DNA from 3 places in the Peribacillus sp. AS_2 genome. Region 1 is predicted to be linked to each of the others. Evidence: riboswitches for the same ligand, from Rfam matches in the RefSeq annotation. Region 1 holds a riboswitch; each other region holds the start of a gene.
What was found. Region 1 has a riboswitch for preQ1 ahead of OTG27_RS12360 (QueT transporter family protein). Riboswitches for the same ligand answer to the same signal wherever they lie in the genome.

Region 1 (8,243 bases):
CATTTTAATTGAATTATTCTCTAATACGAACACCCTTGTTTTATTCTTAAAAATATGGAGAAGCTGGATCAAAGGGGTGGAATTCGAAACCATTTCCCTTGGTGAGAAGTTTCTCATATATTCAGAAATACTTCCCTCACCTAGTTCTTGCCTTTCGATATATCCGATGATTTCCCCTTGATCTTGGACTGCCAATATATCAAAATTCTTTTTTTTCATTGCTTTCTGGATATCCAGCGCCAGATCGTTTTTATGGCAAAACTCAAGTTCCTGGGCAATGCTCTTAACCGTTATATTTTCTTCATAAAGAGTTTTAAGACTCAGATAGCTGCTATTGCTTTTTCTTTCGCTTCCATTTAACATCTTTCAACCTCCGATCAGGAACACTTTCTGCCCGTTTTCCGCTTTAATAATAGAAATGAATGCGGCCCCAAATAAAGTTCACTTTAGTGGACTCCATCCCATTCATCAAATGCCATCAACTGCATTTCCTGCCGCCGTTTCCACATTCCCCTTTTCTTCCCACCCCTTACAAACATCCACCCAATCCTTGGCACCTGAATATTCAAATAATTCAGCGAGCGTAAGTTCTATTGCAGAGTTTGAACTGCCGCAAGCCGGAAACAATGACTCGAAGCGCTTCATCGATACATCAAGAAAAACAGCTAAATCGTTTGCCAGGCCAAACGGGCAAACGCCTCCGATTGCATGGCCGGTCTGTGCAAGCACTTCATCAGGTGAAAGCATTCGTGCCTTGAAACCGAACGTCTGACGAAATTTCTTATTTTCCACTTTCGCGTCCCCTGCGGCAACAACCAAAATCGCGTGTTCACCTTCCCCTTTAAAGGAAAGGGTCTTGGCAATCCGCGCTGGGATAACACCGATGGTTTCCGCTGCCTCAATCACCGTGGCACTAGATGTTTCAAACTCCTTTACGTCGCCTTCCCGATTCCATTGTTTAAAATGGCTTTTGACACTTTCGATCGACATATCAATATTCACTCCTTTTTATGTACATATTGAAATAATATCATCCTTCATTGCAATAATTCAAAATTCAATTGTGCTGCTTCATCTGGATGGAAACCTATAAATTAAAACCATTCTTTACAAATTGACGAAACAAGCTTACATGGGCTACTATTAAACATCGGGTAAACGCCTGCACGTGGTTCGTAACCATCCCACGATAAAAAACTAGGGAGAGAGTAAAATGAATGTTCGTACACTCGTGATAAACGGGTTATTGGCTGCCTTGTATGTGGCGGTCTCATTGGTGTTTAAACCAATAGCTTTTGAGATGTTCCAATTCCGTGTACCGGAAATGTTGAATCATCTGATTGTATTCAATAAAAAGTATATCTACGGTATCGTTGGAGGAGTCTTCATATCGAATCTGCTCTTTTCGCCGATGGTGCCATATGATTTGATTTTTGGGGTGGGCCAATCCCTGCTCGCCTTATTGCTTGTCATTTATGTGTCTCGTTTCATAAAAGGCATTAAAGGACGTATGGTCGCTACGATTATCTTTTTCACGTTCACAATGTTTTTAATTGCAATTGAACTGAACCTTGCCTTTGGCTTGCCATTCTGGCTAAGCTGGATGACTACAGCTGTCGGTGAGTTCGTTGTCCTTTTGATTGGAGCGCCAATCATTTATGGAATGAACAAAAGAATTCAGTTTGAAAAGTGGCTTTAAAAGGAATCTCCGGGCCGTTAAGCCACTATAATGGAAAAGAGCTGTCTGCATGATGCGGCAGCTCTTTTTTTTCACCATTGAACTCGAAAATGATAAACTATTAGTAAGAATGGTGGTGGCCCTTTGAAAAAAGTCCTGACCATAATCGGTCTACTTGTAATCGCAATTTTTATATACTCTAATGCAGAACTGTTCACTTTGGTTTGGAAAAGTGATTTGGATTCTGTTATTGGCATATTGAAGGAAAATCTTTTGCTTACATTTATTGTGACATTCGTATTGATGTTTGTACAAAATTCTTTTACAATCATCCCCTTAATTTTGCTCCTAACCATCAACGTCACGATATTCGGATTCATATATGGCTATCTATGGAGTTGGTTTACAAGTGTTGTTGCCTCAGGATTCATTTTTTATGCAGCAAGAAACTGGTTTCAGGAGCTTCTTTTAAAGAAGATTGGTGAAAAGTGGCAAGAATCTGTAGTGGATCATGGCTTCATGTACGTGTTTACAGGCAGGATTTTCCCGCTTATCCCCACAAGCTTAATTAACTTGGCAGCCGGAGTCAGCACCGTCACTTTCAAAGACTTTTTATTGGCGACGGCACTTGGCAACCTTATATACTTTTTTTTCCTATCACTGATTCCCTATGGACTGCTATCTGTTGAAATGAACCAATATACGCTAGCTGCTCTTGCACTCCTCTTCTTACTATTCTTCATGATCTATAAGCGTGCAAAAAAGAAGAAGAAACTAACCCTCTTCAGAAAAAACAGGTGACCACATTGGCCCCTGTTTTTTTATTTAGAGATTCTGCATATATTTTTTTCCGATAGTTTGTTAAAATGTGTATGTATTTTTACCTTTGAAATGTCTTAAAAACAGGGAGAATCTCCATGTCCAAACGCTCCATCTTAGCAATATATATCCTATCCGGGATTCTTACATTAGTCGTTTTCGACTATTTTTTAACTACAAATATCCATAATAAAGAGGTCTTCATTCAACTCCAAAGGGCGGAAGGCATTGTTTTCCTTTTATCAATAGGCTTAATTCTATATCTTTATTTAGCTAAAAAGGAAGAATTCAAACGATTAAAAGAGGCGGAACAACGTCGGCGCACACTCATCAATTCAATGGTGGATTTCGTTAATTTCAAGGATGGGGATGGCCGATGGCTTGAATCCAATACCTTCGGGCTGCAATTATTTCAATTGGAGCATGTAGATTATAAGGGAAAAAGAGACAGTGAGCTCGCAGAATACACCGAATTTTATAAAGAATCGTTGATCTACTGTGAAATTTCCGATGAAGAAACGTGGGTAAAGGGGGAAATTACTAGGTGCGAGGAAATCATCCCTCTTCCCGATGGCAATCACAAGACCTTTGATACGATTAAAGTTCCCCTGTTCAATGAAGATGGTTCACGTAAAGGCTTAGTCGTCATTGGCAGGGATATATCTGAAAGAGTTGTCGCGGAGAATCAATTATTTGATAGCGAACAACGCTATAAATCATTGTTTGAGCACAACCCTTATCCGATGCTGATGCTTGATTTAAATGGAATGATCACGACCGTGAATCCAAGGTTTGAAACGGTAACAGGCTTTCAACAAGAAGAAATACATGGCGCTTCATTCATTAATTTGAATTTTTCAGCAGAAGACGCGGAATTGATCCGTACATCATGCCAATATGTCATGGAAAACCAAAAGGGGATCAAAAAAGGGAAAGATATAGAATTCCTGACGAAGTACGGGAAGTCCATCTTACTTTCTTGTACGTTTGTCCCGATGATGGTTGGCGAGGATTTAGTCGGAATCATTACTTATGCTAAAGAAGTCACTCAAATTCGAGAAACCGAAGCACGCTTAAGAAGAACCGAAAAATTATCGATAGTCGGCGAACTTGCCGCAAGTGTAGCCCACGAGGTACGAAATCCGCTGACTTCTTTAAAAGGTTTCGTCCAACTGCTTAAAAAGAGCGACCATCCCTTTGAACAATACTACACGATCATGTTAAGTGAATTGGACCGGATCAATCTTATTGTAAGCGAGTTACTCGTTCTGGCAAAACCACAGGAACTTCCATTCAGCAAACATCAAATCATCGACCTGATGAACGATGTCAAAACCTTGTTGAAACCAGAGGCGGACTCGTACCCAACCAAAATATCAATATCTGTCAAAAATGAAATACCGCTTCTATTATGTGAGGGAAACCAATTAAAACAAGTTTTCATAAACATGCTCAAGAATTCCATGGAGGCATCCGCCGACCACATTTGGATTGATTTTGAACGAATGAACAATAACCTTTCCATCACCATCAAAGATAACGGTAGCGGAATAGAAAAAAACCGCATAAAACATCTTGGAGAGCCTTTCTATTCTTCAAAAGAAAAAGGAACCGGATTAGGACTGACAGTCAGTTGCCGAATCATTGAGGCGCATCGGGGAAAGGTCCGGTTTAACAGTGAACTGAACCAAGGAACCGAGGTCCAAATCATTTTGCCCATATAAATATGAACTCTTCGAGGACAAGCCTGAACCTTGTCCTTTTTTTGCAGGATTCAAAACCATCCTATTTTATCAGAGAGGTGAAGAATTCCTTTATATTCCCAAAGAATGAAACCGTCTCAGCAGGTTGTTTCCCATTAGCCTGGCCTCCTGGATCATTGGATGTTTCGCTCTCCGTCATACCAGCTGTACTCGTTTGCGCTGCCTCAACTTCCACCTCTTTTGTTTTGACATCATCCACGGTTTCTTCCTCATCCATTTCAACATCCATGTCCTTTTCGAAAACAAGGACGTAAGTACGACGCTCCCCATCCTTTGAAACGGTAACGGAAATGGCCGTTTTCGCTTTATCCTTGATCTTCACTTTTGCACTGCTCGCACCGTCATATTCAATCGTTGCTCCGCTGGCATTTGTCGTTGCATTCAATTCGACTGAAGAAATATCATTATCGACCTCTATATGATAGGTATGCTCATTAGATTCAAAAGATTTGTTCCATACGCCGGATGATACCGTCAGACTGTTTAACACTGGTCCATTATTGCCTTCCTTGCCTAAAGAATCTGCGGACGTTACTTTCTCAACAGAATCCGTTTTCACTTTTTGTGCTGAAATACTTTCAATTTGCTGTGCATTCGTTACTTCACTGACACCACTGCTTGGCTTTTGATTATTGGAGGATTCCGCTGATGTTAAAGATGTTTTACTTCCCTTATCCGAGGATTCTGCTGATGATAAAGAAGATTTATTCCCCTTATCCGAGGAAGGTTGGGCTTTACTCGTTCCTGTTAAGGGGGTCTTTTGAACTTCATCCTCTTTTGGAGCAGCTTTCGATTCCGTTTCCTTTGCTGCGGCTGCAGCCCGTGTAATCGTGAGTGTATATATTTTTTCATCACCATTTTCCGCTGTAACGGTTATCTTCACCGTTTTCTTACCGACTGGAAGGGTAACCTTTACACCTGCACTGGTTGCATCCTTTCCATTTACCTTTACAATTGCCTTGCTGTCACTTAATGTTGGAGTTACCGTAACCGACTGGACTTCATTTTCAACTGAAGCATGATAAGCTGTCACCTTAGAATCGAATGTTAATGAGCCTTTTGATAATCCAATCGATGTTAAAAGGTTATCATCACTTTCATGTTTTTCGACCTTGAGAGTATAGGTAACGGTTTCATTTTCCCCATCGCTGACGGTGATTACAAACGTATTCATGCCAGTTTGAAGAGTTAAATCCTTCAATTTACCATCCGTCATTTTGACACCATTCACATATATGACTGCATTCTCGTTAGGGCTTGCTGCAAGCAAGGTAATCTTTTCCACATTCCCCACTGTTGAACTATAGTCGTGTACATCTTCTGTAAACTTTTGATCCAGTGCTATACCCTCTATCTCTAGCTTTGAAAGACTATTTACCGTTTGGGCCTCTTCCAAAATGACAGAAGTGCCTTCCGCAGCTTCTGTCGCTGGCGTATAAATGGATGTTCCCATCCCCACAAGGGAACCAACCAAGATCACCTTCACACTTGTTTCTTTTAATCCCTTCTTCATCAAAACCTATCCCTCCAAATTCCTTAAACATGATAGGCTCAGATTACTAAAGGAACCTTAATTATTTCTTAATGGACTTTATATCAAAAGGAGGATGCCTATTTGGTATAAACTTTATGCAAAGTGGAATTCCCACCACTTATTTATGGCTATACTGGAATGGAAGGCAAAACTAAAACTTATTGTTCTCATTTTATAGCGAACCTCTTAAACTGCCTTTAGATAACTAAATTATTTTCACTGTTTTTTCACATTTTCCTTTTATAATGGGCTTACATAATCGGATGAAAGGATGATGACACACCAAGATGAAAAAATATTTATGGCTGGTAGTCAGCCTATTCAGTTTGCTTTTATACCCGGCAATGGCTTCTGGGCATGCTACAGTAATCAGCTCTAATCCTAGCCCGAATGAAGCGATGGATACTCTTCCTGAAAAGATCACCATTCAATTCAGCGAGAATATACAACCAGCTTTTCATTCGCTTGAGGTATTCAGCCAAGATGGAGACAAAATTCAAACTCAAGACAGTACAATCTCTGAACAGAGTGAAAAAATACTGGAAGCTAAGTGGAAGGGTACGATCGATGAAGGGATTTACTATATTAAATGGAGAGTGGTTTCGAGTGATGGCCATCCTATTGAAGGAACTATCCCCTTTCAATTCGGAGATTCGGCAGGCCTATCAGATCAAAATAAATCCGAAGTGAATGAAAGTTTTCCGAATTCCATCAACGTTTTTCTGCAAAGTCTACAATACATATGCTTCGCTGCCCTTACCGGAATCCTTTTTTTCAGATTATCGCTAATGAAGGATTCCCGACTTTTTGAAGCCAGCAGAAGAACCCGTCTATACCTTTGGCTTTCATATGCTGGTTTAGCATTTTCCATCTTCTGCAGCCTGCCTTTAAGAGTTACGATCGATGCTGGCGTAGGTTGGACCGATGCATTTAATGTTAGTTATATAAAGGAAGTATTGAATGCTACAAACTTTGGGACGATCTGGATCTTGGAAATTCTAATATTGCTCCTTCTATTTTTAGTAATTTATTTCATGCTCGAGAACTCAATGAATAAATCACTACCTTTCATTTCATTCATCATAATTGCCAGCTTGATGATTTGTAAGGCATTCACCGGACATACAGCAGCCGTTCCTAATCAGGCTCTGGCCGTTTTGATAGATTTCCTTCATTTATTTTCCATGACTTTATGGCTCGGCGGCCTTATGGCCATATTGGTGATTTTGCCTGGGCTTGCAGATCGGCAGGCAGTCCAACAAGATAAGAAAACCTTTTACTGGTCGATCATTCAAAGGTTTTCCAAATGGGCATTTCTGTTTGTAATCATCCTGATTATTAGCGGAATATATAGCAGTTTACAGCATGTGCCAACTATCCATTCAATGTTTAACACAACATATGGCCAATTGTTACTAGCGAAAATCGGTCTCATGTTAATCATGATCGTTTTAGGCGGCTTTCATTTTCTCAGAGGGAAAAAGCAAACGAAAAAACTTGGTTATAGTGTGGGAATGGAGTTTGGTTTAGGAATCGTCATCCTTCTCGTTGCAGCTTTATTAACAAATGTCCAAACTGCCATGTCTTCTCCGGGCCCCATTGAAAAAACGTTACGGACTGATGAAAATAACGAGGTTACATTAATGGTGACGCCCAATGAAGTCGGGGATAACATGATTCAAGTAAATCTATCCAATGAAGGCAAGCCAATTGCTGAAATAGAGCAGCTTACGATCACGATGCAGCCATTGGATACGCCACGCGGTGAAATAAAGCTGCAAATGAAGGAGAAAAACACAGGGACATTTACATCAAAGTCTATATTAACCATGCCAGGAAAGTGGAATATCCATGTTCATGGATTGACTGAAAGCCTGGATTCAATCAATGCTGATTTTATAATTTTCATAGGGAATTCATAATAGGAGGGATTTATAAAAATGAAAAACATTTCAAAGCTACTTATTTTTACATTTGCTGCATTATTCATTTTTTCCGGTTCAGCATATGCTCACGTTTCGGTCAAGCCAAGTTCATCTGCACCTGAGGCGTGGGAAACTTATACAATTAAAGTACCCGTAGAAAAAGAAACTGCCACTACAAAGGTGACTTTAAAAGTACCTGAAGGGGTTACTTTTGAAAGCTATCAGCCTGTACCGGGATGGAAAGTAACGACAGAAGGTGACAAAGATGGGCATGTAAAAACGGTAACTTGGGCAGCAACTGACAAAGGAATAGCTGCTGGACAATTCCAGCAATTCTCTTTCGTAGCACAAAACCCTAAAGAAGAAACGAAAGTTGCCTGGGATGCATTTCAATATTACGAAGATGGTGAAATCGTTGAATGGAGCGGTGAAGAAGGCTCAGACCTACCGCATTCTGTAACGGAAATCACGGTTGCACCCAAGGCTGATGCTGAACCTGCGGACCATGGTCACGAAGATGAAGC
Region 2 (8,243 bases), on a different contig from region 1:
ATGAAATGGTGAAGAAATTCCTTCATATTGAAGGACTTATGGTCCTTTTAGCGGTGATTTACTTCTATTCGTTATATGAATTCAGCTGGTGGATTTTCCTTTTGCTGATTCTGTCCCCTGATGTTTCCATGCTGGCCTATCTGATCAATGACCGGATTGGAGCAAAGGTTTATAACGCATTCCATACTTATATCGTGTCCATCCTCATGATTTTGTTAGCCATATTCCTAAAGTCGGATGCATGGGTGATGATTGGTTTAATTTGGACCGCACATATTGGAATGGATCGCTTATTCGGATATGGCCTTAAATACACATCATCCTTCAAAGCTACACACATGCAAAGGTTGTAATAAGCTTAAAAGGCAGTGTGATTAAACATCACACTGCCTTTACTTTACACACCCCGCTTGTTACCCCATATATAGGTATGCAGCTGGGGCAGGACTTTCACATCATTCAATTCATCATCCGCTATCACTTTATCAATTAACTCTTCGTACTTCTTCAATAGGCCGCTGATCAATTGACGATCATCCGCCGTCCTGCTGTCGTCATTGCCGACCTGCAGATAAAAGGGAATATCCGGGTAACGCCCATGTACATGTTTAGCATATTGATAATCTTCCTCGTTAAAGACGACGATCTTCAATGAAACATGGTTTTCTGGGTTTCGATTGGCAAGATTCGAGATGATTTGGTCAAGCACGGTAAAGTCCGTGTCCATTCCAGAGCTCGGCGGCTTAGGTGAGATAGTCAGTTCATCAATATCGAGAAGCCAATCCTGCCATCGGCTCCCTTGTGTTTCGACCCCTATTTTCATTTTATTTTCATGTAAGATCGTTATCAAGCCGTTTAGGTTTTTCAGCAGGGCCGGGTTTCCCCCAGATATCGTCACGAAGGAAAAACCGGAACCCCCAATTCGCTTCAGCTCATCCCATATTTCTCTAGCAGTCATCTGAACGGTATCTTCCTTACCTGTGCCATCCCAAGTAAAAGCGGAATCACACCAGGAACATGAATAATCGCAGCCGGCCGTCCGAACGAACATGGTTTTTTGACCAATGACCATTCCCTCTCCTTGGATGGTCGGCCCGAAGATTTCCATTACCGGGAGTTTACTCACTTTCCATCCACTCCCGTCTGGCTTCGGCATAGCTTGTCGGCGTTTCGTAAAGTCGAACAAATTCGACTCTAGCACCCTCATATTCTTTTAATGAAAGGGCTTCGGCCATTTTTTCATAAATCCAGACTACCATATTTTCAGCTGTTGTATTCATGAGCGGCAGGGTTTCATTCAAATAACGATGATCCAGGTGGATTTCGATTTCATTTTTCCAGATATCCTTGATGTCCCCAAAATCTATCATCAACCCGCGTGAATCCGTATACCCGCTCAATCCGAAAATGACTTTATACGTGTGGCCATGCAGGTTCTTGCATTTCCCTTCATAGTCATGAAGGTGGTGCGCCGCGTCAAAGGTGAATTCCTTACTCACGAGAACCCTCTTGTTTGTATACTTCAATTGGCTGCGCTGAATATCTTCATCTATTTTTTGGAGTTTATCCACTATCTTAAAACCGTACATCATGAAAGCACCTTCCGTCTGCTTACATAGTCATCCAGCCCTTTTTTCCGCAGATTGCATGCCGGACAATCTCCACAGCCATCGGAGATGATTCCGTTATAGCAAGTCAGGGTCTTTTCGCGGACAAAGTCGAACGCGCCAAGCTGGTCAGCAAGCTCCCATGTTTCCTCTTTATTAAGCCACATTAGCGGCGTATCAATCACGAATGACTGGTCCATCGATAAGTTCAAGGTCACATTCAACGATTTAATGAATACATCGCGGCAGTCAGGATATCCGCTGAAATCCGTTTCACAGACTCCTGTGACAATATGTTTAGCGCCAATCTGACTCGCCAGCACTCCGGCAAACGAAAGGAAAAGCAAATTCCTCCCTGGCACGAACGTCGACGGCAGCTCCCCTTCTTCTCCGTCCGCCACTGCGATATCACTTCTCGTCAATGCATTCGGTGCCAATTGGTTCAGCAGCGACATGTCAAGGATATGATGATTCACGCCCAATTCCTTGGCTATGTTTTGAGCGCATTCGATTTCCAAGCTATGCCGCTGATTATAATCGAACGTCACCGCTTCCACTTCCTCAAATCTCTCCAATGCCCAAAACAGGCACGTCGTACTGTCCTGCCCTCCGCTAAACACAACCACTGCCTTTTCTTTCTTCTTCATTTCTATAAAACTCCTTTTTACGGAAAAAAACAGCACCCTAAGAATAGAGCACTGTTTCTCCTTAGTTTTTTTGAGAGGGTAGCTAGAACCTCTTCCGCCTTAACGCGGAATATTATATTTTTCCAAGTCAATAGTAACTTGAAAATGATAAGAAATCAACATGTTTATATAAAGTGAACATTAGACCTGATGGCAAATTTGGTTAACTTTTCATTACTTAAAAATTACATTAAAAATCCGATAAAAAAAAGTGAATAAAATATCGATAAGGGGTCCAATAATTTGAAAAGCGTTAAAGCCCGTATGCGGGAAATTGCTTTTTTCCCTCCCACATAAGGGAAGTTTCATTTTCATAAATTCGGGGAATATATAACTATACACAATAATGAACCATAAAAAAAGCAAATCTATCAAAAGCGGCTGGAAGTGAATATTTTCCTTTGTTTTCAGAATATTTAGTGTATAATGAATATAAGGAATATTTTAACTCAAATAATCATTGCTTCCAATACCCGCTTTCTGCAAATCCCGACATTCCCTTTCAATACCATGCACGGTCACTTACTCAGCAAGGGCCCATTACATGCTTTTTCTCGAATCAAACCATTCACAACTTTATTCACACAAAAACATAATTTCCACTCCAAAATTGCAAAAAAAGGTTAAACTTCACCAACGATATGTTACTATTAAACTAAGACCTTTTAACCCCATAAGGAGGAATTCATATGAAACGTTTTTTCAAATTCATCGCAGATTTTAACGAAAGAAAAGCATTGCAACGGGAAACCAAAGAATTCTTTCGCAAAGAATACGAAAATTATATGAAGATGAATCCTGACAATCAACGTAAAAAAAGGAGATTAGCTCCTAGATTTTATGTGATTGATGGCGGTAAAAAGGACTCCACCCTTGAGATTTCTGAGAGAAAGAAATCAAGTTAACCTGGATTCCTTCCATTATCAGCTACCCATGCTGTAACTCAAGACCCACAAAAGGTAAATCCATCCATGATTAACGTAGATCCGTGACCATTCCATTCATTTACAATATATAAGCCGAAAGCCCAGATATGCTTCTGGGCTTTTTTTATTTTTTATTCATATATAAACACTATATCTATAGAAGAAACTAGGTATTTTTTAAAAGAAATGGGTTAACTTTAGTTCATTTCATTTTTTAGGTAAAAGGTCAATTATAGACCCATGGGTATTCCCGAGGAAAATACTAAAAAAAAGAGATGTGTTCTTTTACTCATCTTTGTCCATATTCAAAAGAGTTCAACTAATTGAGTCGTTAGATGCAATATTTCACATTGAATGACAAATCCATAAAAATTGTAACCTTTATGTCAAACAATGGGTATAAACAATTAACAAACTGTAATAAACCTCACTTTTTCAAAAAAATATTATTCAAATATAGCCATTATGAATTAGGTTCAAATGCTCATAAAACCATGTTTATTCTGACTGAAATGGGGCTTTATTAAACTTTCCATAATTTAGTGTAAATGAAACCTCGATTCCCTCGATTTCCAGACATATCTTTGTACTCATAAAATAATTCATCCCATTAGATACTATTACACACTAATATACATATATTTGAAAAAGCTATTGATAACTATATTACAATAGAATAATTGGCTCTTGCCTATTAAGTTTAAAATCATGTAGTGTGTATTCAGTAATTCAAATATTTGAAAAAAAGAGAGGTTTAAAAAAAATGGCACCAATATTTATTTGTGCGATCTTTTTGCTTGGCTATGGCATTTTTGAACAAAAACGCCATCAGAAGCGTCTCGACTCCATCCCGGTACGTGTGAATGTGAATGGGATTCGAGGGAAATCGACTGTAACGCGTCTAATTACAGGTGTGATCCAAGAAGCAAAATACAAAACAGTAGGTAAAACAACCGGAACATCAGCAAGAATGATCTATTGGTTTACCGACAAGGAAAAACCGATTGTACGCCGCCCGGAAGGACCCAACATAGGAGAACAACGGCGTGTAGTTAAAGAAGTTGCCGACTTAGGCACGGAAGCACTGGTTTGTGAGTGCATGGCCGTACAGCCTGACTATCAACTAATCTTCCAAAACAAAATGATCCAGGCAAACATCGGGGTCATCGTGAATGTATTGGAAGACCATATGGATGTCATGGGACCGACTATGGATGAGGTTGCTGAAGCCTTCACTGCTACCATTCCCCATAATGGTCACTTAATAACCATTGAAAGTGAATATTTGGACTTTTTCAAACAAATCGCCAAAGAACGCAACACAAAAGTGATCGTTGCAGATAATTCAAGAATTTCCGAGGATTTCTTACGCGAATTCGACTATATGGTATTTCCGGATAACGCATCACTGGCCTTGGCCGTTGCGGAAGCTTTGGGAATTGATGAAAAAACGGCTTTCCGCGGCATGCTGAATGCACATCCAGATCCAGGGGCCATGCGGATCACCAAATTCGGAGATCGCATCCAGCCAACTTTCTTTGTCAATGGCTTTGCTGCAAACGACGCGGCATCGACGCTGAACATATGGGAACGTGTCAATACGTTCGGATACAGCACAGAACCTCCTATCGTCATCATGAACTGCCGTGCAGACCGTGTGGACCGTACCGAGCAGTTTGCTAGAGATGTATTGCCGTACATAAAATCCGAAATCGTCATTGCCATTGGAGAAACTACATCACCAATCACGAAGGTATTCGAGCAAGGTAAATTGGATACTAAAGAATATTGGGATTTAGAAAACTGGTCAACTGAAGAAATCGTGGCCCGTCTCCGCCCATTGATGAAAAATCGCATCGTCTACGGTGTTGGGAATATTCACGGTGCAGCGGAACCATTAATTGAAGCATTCATGAAATCTAAAACAAAGCAAAAAGCAAGTTAAGTAGGAGGAACCTTAATGTTTGGATCGGATTTATATGTAGCCCTAGTACTGGGAGTAACGCTTAGCCTTATATTTTCAGAAAAGACGGGTGTCGTACCCGCAGGACTTATCGTGCCAGGTTATTTGGCATTAGTATTTGATCAATGGGAAATCATGTTGACCATTTTGATCATTAGTGTCGTAACTTATTTAATCGTCACCCATGGCCTTTCAAGATGGGTGATTTTATATGGAAGAAGAAAATTCGCCGCCATGATGGTGACCGGGATTTGCTTGAAACTCCTATTGGACTTAGTCTACCCCGTCATGCCCTTTGAAATATTCGAGTTTCGGGGAATCGGTATAATCGTACCTGGATTGATAGCGAATACCATACAAAGACAAGGAATGCCATTGACACTTGGCAGCACGCTTTTATTATCCGGCATAACATTCGGTTTAATGAACGTGTACTACCTATTCTGAGGTGCAAAAAATGAAACGGACTTTAAATGCAAAAGAAAAAACACTTATCTTTATAAAACGCACGAAGAAAAAGAATCTTAAATACACTGGAATCATACTACCTATATTACTAATCGCTTTAGTCATTACCACTTGGATGGGACGGGCTGAGGAAGTGAAAACAGTCGCAACAAAATCCGATCAACCATTGACGATGACAATGGTCGGTGATGTGATGATGGGACGTTATGTTGAAGAAGTGACGGAAAAGCACGGGTATGAATACCTCTTCCGGTATATGAAACCCTATTTTGCCAATTCGGATTATGTCAGTGGGAATTATGAACATACCGCTTTAAAAGAAGAAGTATCTAACTACAAGGGAGCCGATACGCCCATCCGGTTAAACTCCAATACTAGCGGTGTGGCGGCCGTTAAAGATGCTGGCTTCTCTGTGGTGTCATTGGCAAATAACCATATGATGGACTATGAAGAACAAGGACTCCTTGACACGATTGATGAATTCAAAAGTGCGGATATGCACTATGTCGGTGTTGGATCGAACACTGCGGAAGCAAAAAACAGCATCGACTATGCGGATGTTAATGGCGTTCGTGTCGCAACACTTGGCTTCACAGACGTTTACGGTAAGGATGCCGTATCAAAAAGTAATAAAGCCGGACTATTGAACTCCAATCCCGATTTATTATTTGAAATGATCGGCAAAGCAAGGGATGCCAAGCAAGGCAACGCAGACTTGGTTGTGGTGAATATGCACTGGGGACAAGAGTATTCAACATCAACAACCGATCGACAAAAAGACTTGGCTAAAGCTATCATCGATGCGGGCGCTGACATCATCATCGGCCATCACCCCCACGTGCTTCAATCGTTCGATGTTTATAAAGATGGAATCATTTTCTATAGTCTAGGAAATTTCATATTCGATCAAGGCTGGACACGCACAAAGGATTCAGCCATGGTTCAATACCATTTAGCGAATGACGGAAAAGCTACAATCGATGTCGTACCGCTGCAAATTGAAGAAGCAACACCAAGGCCAGCTACCTCTTCCATTGACAAATCACGTGTTTACCGACAGTTGACGAAGGAAACGAGTGAAAAAGTCCAGTGGTCTAAAAAAGAGGATCGCATCGAGATTACCTTGGATCACAAGAAGGTAATCGATCATAAGGCACAGCGTGAACAAGAGGAAAAGGCAGCAATGGAAAAGAAAGCTGCACTGGAGAAAAAAGCAGCACAAGAGAAAAAGGCCGTACAAGCTAAACAACCGGGAATACAACCCATTCAGTAAGGAACGCTTTATCACTACTATTTGAAGAATGAAGACACACAACTTAGAATCTCAACGAAAAGGGGGAACAACCGATGATTAACCGTATGACGGGAAAAGTGCTCATATCCCTAAGCTTGCTCATATATATTGCTGGATGTTCGAAGACACCCCCTATTTCTGACACGAATGATCCGATAAAGAGTAAATCGGAACAATCATACGGGGTCAGTTCTTCAAATCCAATCGCAATAGATGTCGGGATGGATATATTGGAAAACGGCGGAAATGCGGCTGATGCCGCCATTGCGGTATCGTATGTATTAGGTGTAGTCGAACCTTATGGATCTGGCGTGGGCGGCGGCGGCGGTATGCTGATTGCCCCGGAATCCGGCGAACCCGAATTTATCGATTATCGTGAGTCCTCTCCAGAAGACCCAAGTTCAAGACACGATACAGGGATTCCTGGCTTAGTGGCCGGCATGCAGGTCATCAGTGATAAGTATGGGAGCGTACCAATGGCAGACCTTCTTCAGCCGGCTATAGATTTGGCTGAAGAAGGATTTGAAGTCAACGAATCGTTATCATCACGCTTAGAAGCGGCTCAGCCAAGGATATCTTCCGATGCGACTTCACTTTTTTATCCTGATGGTGATGCCATTGAACCAGGCAAAACCCTTATCCAGGAAAGACTTGCTGAAACACTGAAGGAGATCCAGCATGAAGGTCCTGATGGTTTTTATAAAGGCGAAATTGCGCGGGATATTAAAAGGGAATCAGATATCGACTTGATGGATTTAAAGCGCTATGAGGTGAAAGAACGGAAACCGGTCCAAGGAACATTTGCCGGTTATGATGTTTTTACCGCACCTCCGCCCTTTTCAGGAATTACCGTTCTTGAAATGTTAAAGCTAGCCGAGGAAATGAACCTAGGTGATTCTTCAAGCAAATCAGCTTATATGAAAGTCTTGGCGGGCATTACGGATACTGCTTATCAAGATCGGGCCGTCAATGTTGGAGATGGAATAAGTCACTCCAAGGCGGAAAAATTGCTCTCCCCCATTCACTTGGATAGTCTTAAAAATAAGATCAAAAGTGAAAAATGGGAAGATAAAGAATCGAATGGTTCCGAAGAACATGAAAGTACGACACACTTTGTGGTAATGGACAAAAACGGCACTGTCGTTTCCACAACGAATACGCTCAGTAACTTTTTCGGATCTGGGGATTATACAAATGGATTTTTCCTTAACGATCAACTGAAAAATTTCAGGTCCGGCTTGAACTCACAAAAGGCATATAAACGGTCAAGAACTTTCACCGCTCCGACCATTCTCAAGA
Region 3 (5,321 bases), on a different contig from region 1:
CGACATCTTATCACCTCCTTATTAATTGACCACTGGTTAATTAGGATGATAGCTCACGGATTTTTAAATGTCAATTATTAGATTGAACTATAAAGTACTGTCTTTAAGTGGGATTTTGCCATTTGTTTCACCAGTGTTGCAAAGGATAAACCCCCAGTTTATTGAGGGTTTATGCAATTTATTAAAAAACTAATGATGCTCTCAAAGTAGTGACGCCATTTTCTAAATAACCCTTTAAACAGGTTAATGTATATACCCAACCTTCTTTTTGTCCGATCATTTTGTTTATTATTTCAGGATCGTCTTCACTCAATCCTGATTCGTTCACTTCAATGATCGTACTCGTTTTATCCAACTCTTTTAGTGTAATGGCAACAATCGTTTCTTGATCATTTCCGCCCCATGCAAACACGATTTTCCTATTTTCCTCTACTTCCAATACATGAATGACCACTTCAGCATCGTATTCGTTGTATCTCAATGTAGGCGTCCGGCCTTTTTCCCATCTATCCGAACTCGATGAGAACCAGAAATTCCCGATTTTTTCAGGATTCACTATGGCTTCAAACACTTCATTCGTTGGCTTGACGATCTTGAATTTCGTGATTATTTGAGTATCCATTACTAACTCAACTCTCTTTCAATGTGTTTTTATAGTTTACATTTAATTATCCCAGTCTACTGATATGGGCGGCAGGGTCCGTCCAGTTTCAAGCAAACTCTTCAGGTTACTTAAAAGGGCTGGCCATCCATTATTCAAGCCTTCAAAGGTATTGTCATCATAGACGAAATCCGTCTCCAATAGCTCCTCATGCCTAAGAGTTAACTTCACAGTCGAATCGTCCATTTTCAGTAATTCAAAAGTGACCCGTGTAGGCTGCTCGCGCGGTGTTTCGTCTCCTGCCATGATCCATGTAAACGAGAGCAGGTGCAACGGCTCGCATTTAAGTACATGCCCATGATCAGTAATCCGCCCATCATCCAGCAAATATTTAACGGCTGACCCTTCTCGCCAGTCAGACTGTACTTGTAATCCGAAGTGGTATTTCTCCGTGACTTCACCACTCGTCAAGGCTTCCCAAAGCTTCTCTGGTGTAGTTGCGATATAAATAGGATAGACAAACGTAGTTTTTTTCATCATTCTTTTTCTCCTCGCCAAATAAAGTACATGACTCTATCTTTGATTTTCGGCTTTTGTATACAGCCGGTCAAGCAGTTTTAGGCGACAGAAATCGGCAAAAGGGGGAAACGGGGACATTGAAATAAATGGCTAAATCAATCGGTAACCGCGAAAACATACTAAAATCGACGGTATGGAAACTTCTTGATTTCCAACCGCTTTCAAGCTACGATGAATAAGGAAAATGATAATCCGCCCGGGCGGAAGAGGTTCTAGCTACCCTCTCAAAAAAACTAAGGAGAACAGGGCTCTTTCTTAGGGTGCTGTTTTTTCTGTATAAGGAGAATCAAGAAATGTTAAGAATTTTATTGTATTTAGTATCCATCATCACGGCGAATGTGGTTACAGCAGCTTTTGAGCCATTACATTTTGGCATGTTCATCATCCCGATGGGGACATTGCTCATCGGGGGAACCTTCATCTTCCGAGATCTGGTCCAGAATAAATACGGCCGTGTAAAGACCTATATATGCATCGTCACTGCACTTATTTTATCTGCATGTGTATCATTTTTATTAGGAGATACGTTACTGATTGTGTTTGCTTCCGCTTTATCCTTCGTGGTCGCAGAAACAGCGGATACGGAAATTTATACCCGTTTAAAGCTCCCGATGAGTTGGAGGGTATTTTACAGCGGGATCGTTGGAGGATTTTTCGATTCTGTGATATTTGTCGTGATTGGCCTAAGTCCTCTGGGTGCCAATATATTGCCATGGGAAGCGGTGCCCGCTGCGGTCATCGGCCAAATCATCGTTAAAACGATCATTCAGTCCATTGGTGCCATATTGTTGGGACGAATCAACGTAGAACTGGAGAAACGTGTAGTCTCCAGTTAAATGCTAGGAGGGATGCACTTGATGGATGGAACCAAAAAAGAAGAAGAAAAATGCTATTGCCTCGAGGCCTTTCGTGAAAAATATGGCCCGCATGTACAAGGGGAATGCATGAAGCTCTCCTGCGCCAATTCTCGCAAGCATAAAGGAATAGACAAAAAAAGGACCTGATTAGGTCCTTTTTTGCGTGATTGAAGTGACTCACGAGTAAACAGTGCGAATTCACGAGTAAACGTGCGAACTAAGTGTGCAGTCCGAATTCACGAGTAAAAGTACGAAATTCACGAGTAAAAGTGCGAAACTCACGAGTAAACAGCGAATTCACGAGTAAAAGAGCAAAACTCACGAGTAAAAGTGCGAACTAAGTGTGCAGGATGAATTCGCGAGTAAATAATCCAAACTCACGAGTAAAAGTACGAAACTCACGAGTAAACAGTGCGAATTCACGAGTAAAAGTGCAAAACTCACGAGTAAACGTGCAAAACCCACGAGTAAAAGTGCGAAATTCACGAGTAAACAGCGCAAACTAAGTGTGCAGTGCGAAATTCCCGAGTAAACATGCGAAAACTAAGTGTGCAGTGCGAAATTCACGAGTAAACAGTCCAAATTCACGAGTAAACAGCGCAAACTAAGTGTACAGTGCGAAATTCCCGAGTAAACGTGCGAAACTAAGTGTGCAGTGCGAATTCACGAGTAAAAGAGCAAAACTCACGAGTAAAAGTGCGAAACCCACGAGTAAACAGCGAATTCACGAGTAAATAATCCAAATTCAAGAGTAAAAGTACGAAATTCCCGAGTAAATGTGCGAAATTCACGAGTAAACAGTCCAAATTCACGAGTAAAAGTGCGAAACTCACGAGTAAACAGTTCAAATTCACGAGTAAAAGTGCGAAACTCACGAGTAAAAGTGCAAAACTCACGAGTAAACAGCGCAAACTAAGTGTGCAGTGCGAAATTCCCGAGTAAACGTGCGAAACTAAGTGTTCCGCATGAACAGCGAGTAAAACAGCAAAAAAAGCTTCCTGGGCCGTTCCATTAAGTGCAGGAAGCTTTTTATTTGGTTTAGAATTGTTCTGAGCTTTTTCGAACTAATTTTTCCAGGAAGAAAAAGCATTCGCGTTTCCGCTCAAGTTCGGTTTGTCCATTTTCGGTGACATGATAATATTTCCTACGGCATGATTCAGACTCTTTCCAATGTCCTTTTATGAATTCTTTTTTTTCTAATCGTTTAAGGGCAGGGTAGAGGGTGCCTTCACTTATTTCATAGTTGCCCTTGCTCATTTGCTTCAGGATTTTCGTTATTTCATAGCCGTAAAGCTTTTTTTGCGATAGAAGTGAAAGCAAAAGGAGGTCAATGCTTCCCTTCATTAATTCTTTATCCATATAAAATCTCCTCCTTTTCATTTTTAAAGTGTAATACGTTGTACATCGTATCACAAGGTGCATTTTACTTTTCTTAAAAAAAATGGTTAAATGACGATTGCTAAATAAATTTAATCATAGTAAAATGTGCTTCGGAACGGATGAGTTGTGAAGAGTGTGGTAAGGATACTATATATATGATTTAATTGTTTTAATGAAAATACGGAATAGGATAGAAGAATCACTACTCAAGGGGTATTAATTGATTTTTTTTCGAAAATCATTTAGATTCTATTTATCAACAAGAGCAAAGAAAGAAGGTCCTAGATAGATGAAAGTGAAAGCACCTGAATCATTCACATATATAGGTGGAAAGAGAGCAGTTCTTCTGCTTCACGGGTTTACCGGAAGTACAGGAGATATGAAAAAATTAGGGAAGTACTTAAGTGATCTCGACTATACTTGCCACGGACCTCTTTATAGTGGGCACGGAGTATCAGCCGAGGAACTTGCTAAAACTGGTCCAAAGGAATGGTGGGGAGATGTAGTTAATGGCTATAATTTCCTAAAAGAAGAAGGCTATGAGGAAATTGCAGTTGTAGGAATTTCTTTAGGGGGAGTGTTCTCATTAAAAGTGGGAATTGAATTGCCTGTAAAAGGGGTAGTTTCAATGTGCGCTCCGACGCAAGGAAAAAGTATCGATCGACAAAAGAACCGCTTGCTCAATTATGCACAGGCGTATAAGAAGTTTGAGGGCAAAGATGCAGACCAAATTGCTGCAGAAGTGAAGCTGCTTGAAGAAGAGCCAATGCCTCAACTAAAAGATGTGTTGAACATTATAAATGAGACAGGTGAAAATTTAGATTTAATCACATCTCCAACTCTTGTTCTGCAAGGGCGTTTGGATGATCCCGACTATACGGAGAGTGCTACAGCGATTTTCAATGAAGTCGATACACAACATAAACACTTGATTTGGTATGAAAAGTCTGGCCATATTATCACATTGGGCAAGGAACGTGAACAGGTGTATGAAGATGTGTATAAGTTCTTGAATACACTGAATTGGTCGGAGTAATAAGCGATATATTTGATCCCCTTTAAGTTGAACGTGTAAAAAGCTTACAGTCGTAAGTAGGCTTTACACTATACTTGAGGGGATTTTATTTTGGCTGCAAATCTATTTGTAGAAAAAGACCTTTAAGGTATCATTATTATCAAGAGTTGCCAATAAAATATCGTTCACGTCGGCATTATATGTTATTTTGATTCTGTTTTTCAGCCATGCTTCTTCTTTACCGCCCCGGTTCAATTCATTAGAATCAATCTTTCCCTCTTTAATAATCGTTTTAGGAAAAGTGAAGGCGTTTGTTTCCAGGTGCATATCTGCTGGGGTTACTGCTTCATATTGGGGATCTAAAAACAATGAAATGGTACCGTCCGGTTCCCATAGCGCGAGGGATACTTTTTGAATATCTTCTACTTTTTCCTTTCTTAATTCCGATAATAAAACATCGATGGAGATTCTGGCCCTTGCTAAGCTTTTGTAAATGATTTGTCCATTTTCGATAAGCGGAAAGGGGTCTGAGTCAAAAAAACTTCGGAGTTTTCCCCACTTAAGGCCTGCAAACACACTAATTATATATAAAATGACCAATACACTGGTTGTTATCATTGAGCCCTTCAAACCTAACTGTTCATCAGATAAAGGGTGGGCAAGAATGTTTCCAAGGATTAAAGCCATTATGAAATCAAGTAATCTTAACTGCGAAATGGACCGTTGCCCCATCAATTTAACCGAAAGAAGCAAGAAGAAGAAGGAAATGATGGCTCTTAAAATCCACTGGATTGCAGTAAGAGTTTCCTGGCTACTAAAAAAATCCACAAAAATTCACGTCCTTATTTCCAATAAAGGAGAAGTAATGGGCCTCTTTAGAGTGGGCCGT

Region 2: linked by a shared signal. The riboswitch ahead of queC (7-cyano-7-deazaguanine synthase QueC) and the one ahead of OTG27_RS12360 (QueT transporter family protein) in region 1 are both predicted to bind preQ1.
Region 3: linked by a shared signal. The riboswitch ahead of OTG27_RS21500 (VUT family protein) and the one ahead of OTG27_RS12360 (QueT transporter family protein) in region 1 are both predicted to bind preQ1.

What each region holds. Positions count from the first base shown of each region.
Region 1 covers NZ_JAPTGA010000006.1:46,112-54,354, reverse strand. The annotation lists gene OTG27_RS12370 (CBS domain-containing protein) at 1-363, opposite strand, end outside; gene OTG27_RS12365 (YbaK/EbsC family protein) at 469-990, opposite strand; PreQ1 riboswitch class I at 1,163-1,207, shown strand; gene OTG27_RS12360 (QueT transporter family protein) at 1,214-1,699, shown strand; gene OTG27_RS12355 (TVP38/TMEM64 family protein) at 1,823-2,479, shown strand; gene OTG27_RS12350 (PAS domain-containing sensor histidine kinase) at 2,596-4,221, shown strand; gene OTG27_RS12345 (cadherin-like beta sandwich domain-containing protein) at 4,283-5,773, opposite strand; gene OTG27_RS12340 (copper resistance CopC/CopD family protein) at 6,082-7,716, shown strand; gene OTG27_RS12335 (YcnI family copper-binding membrane protein) at 7,735-8,243, shown strand, end outside.
Region 2 covers NZ_JAPTGA010000014.1:95,333-103,575, reverse strand. The annotation lists gene OTG27_RS21480 (DUF4260 domain-containing protein) at 6-353, shown strand; gene queE (7-carboxy-7-deazaguanine synthase QueE) at 398-1,126, opposite strand; gene queD (6-carboxytetrahydropterin synthase QueD) at 1,119-1,589, opposite strand; gene queC (7-cyano-7-deazaguanine synthase QueC) at 1,589-2,254, opposite strand; PreQ1 riboswitch class I at 2,310-2,352, opposite strand; gene OTG27_RS21460 (hypothetical protein) at 2,983-3,198, shown strand; gene pgsB (poly-gamma-glutamate synthase PgsB) at 3,983-5,164, shown strand; gene pgsC (poly-gamma-glutamate biosynthesis protein PgsC) at 5,180-5,629, shown strand; gene OTG27_RS21445 (CapA family protein) at 5,640-6,923, shown strand; gene OTG27_RS21440 (gamma-glutamyltransferase family protein) at 6,998-8,243, shown strand, end outside.
Region 3 covers NZ_JAPTGA010000014.1:104,186-109,506, forward strand. The annotation lists gene OTG27_RS21485 (TetR/AcrR family transcriptional regulator) at 1-6, opposite strand, end outside; gene OTG27_RS21490 (SRPBCC family protein) at 182-622, opposite strand; gene OTG27_RS21495 (SRPBCC family protein) at 665-1,138, opposite strand; PreQ1 riboswitch class I at 1,381-1,423, shown strand; gene OTG27_RS21500 (VUT family protein) at 1,474-2,016, shown strand; gene OTG27_RS21505 (hypothetical protein) at 2,038-2,184, shown strand; gene OTG27_RS21510 (PadR family transcriptional regulator) at 3,076-3,396, opposite strand; gene OTG27_RS21515 (alpha/beta hydrolase) at 3,707-4,453, shown strand; gene OTG27_RS21520 (DUF421 domain-containing protein) at 4,556-5,260, opposite strand.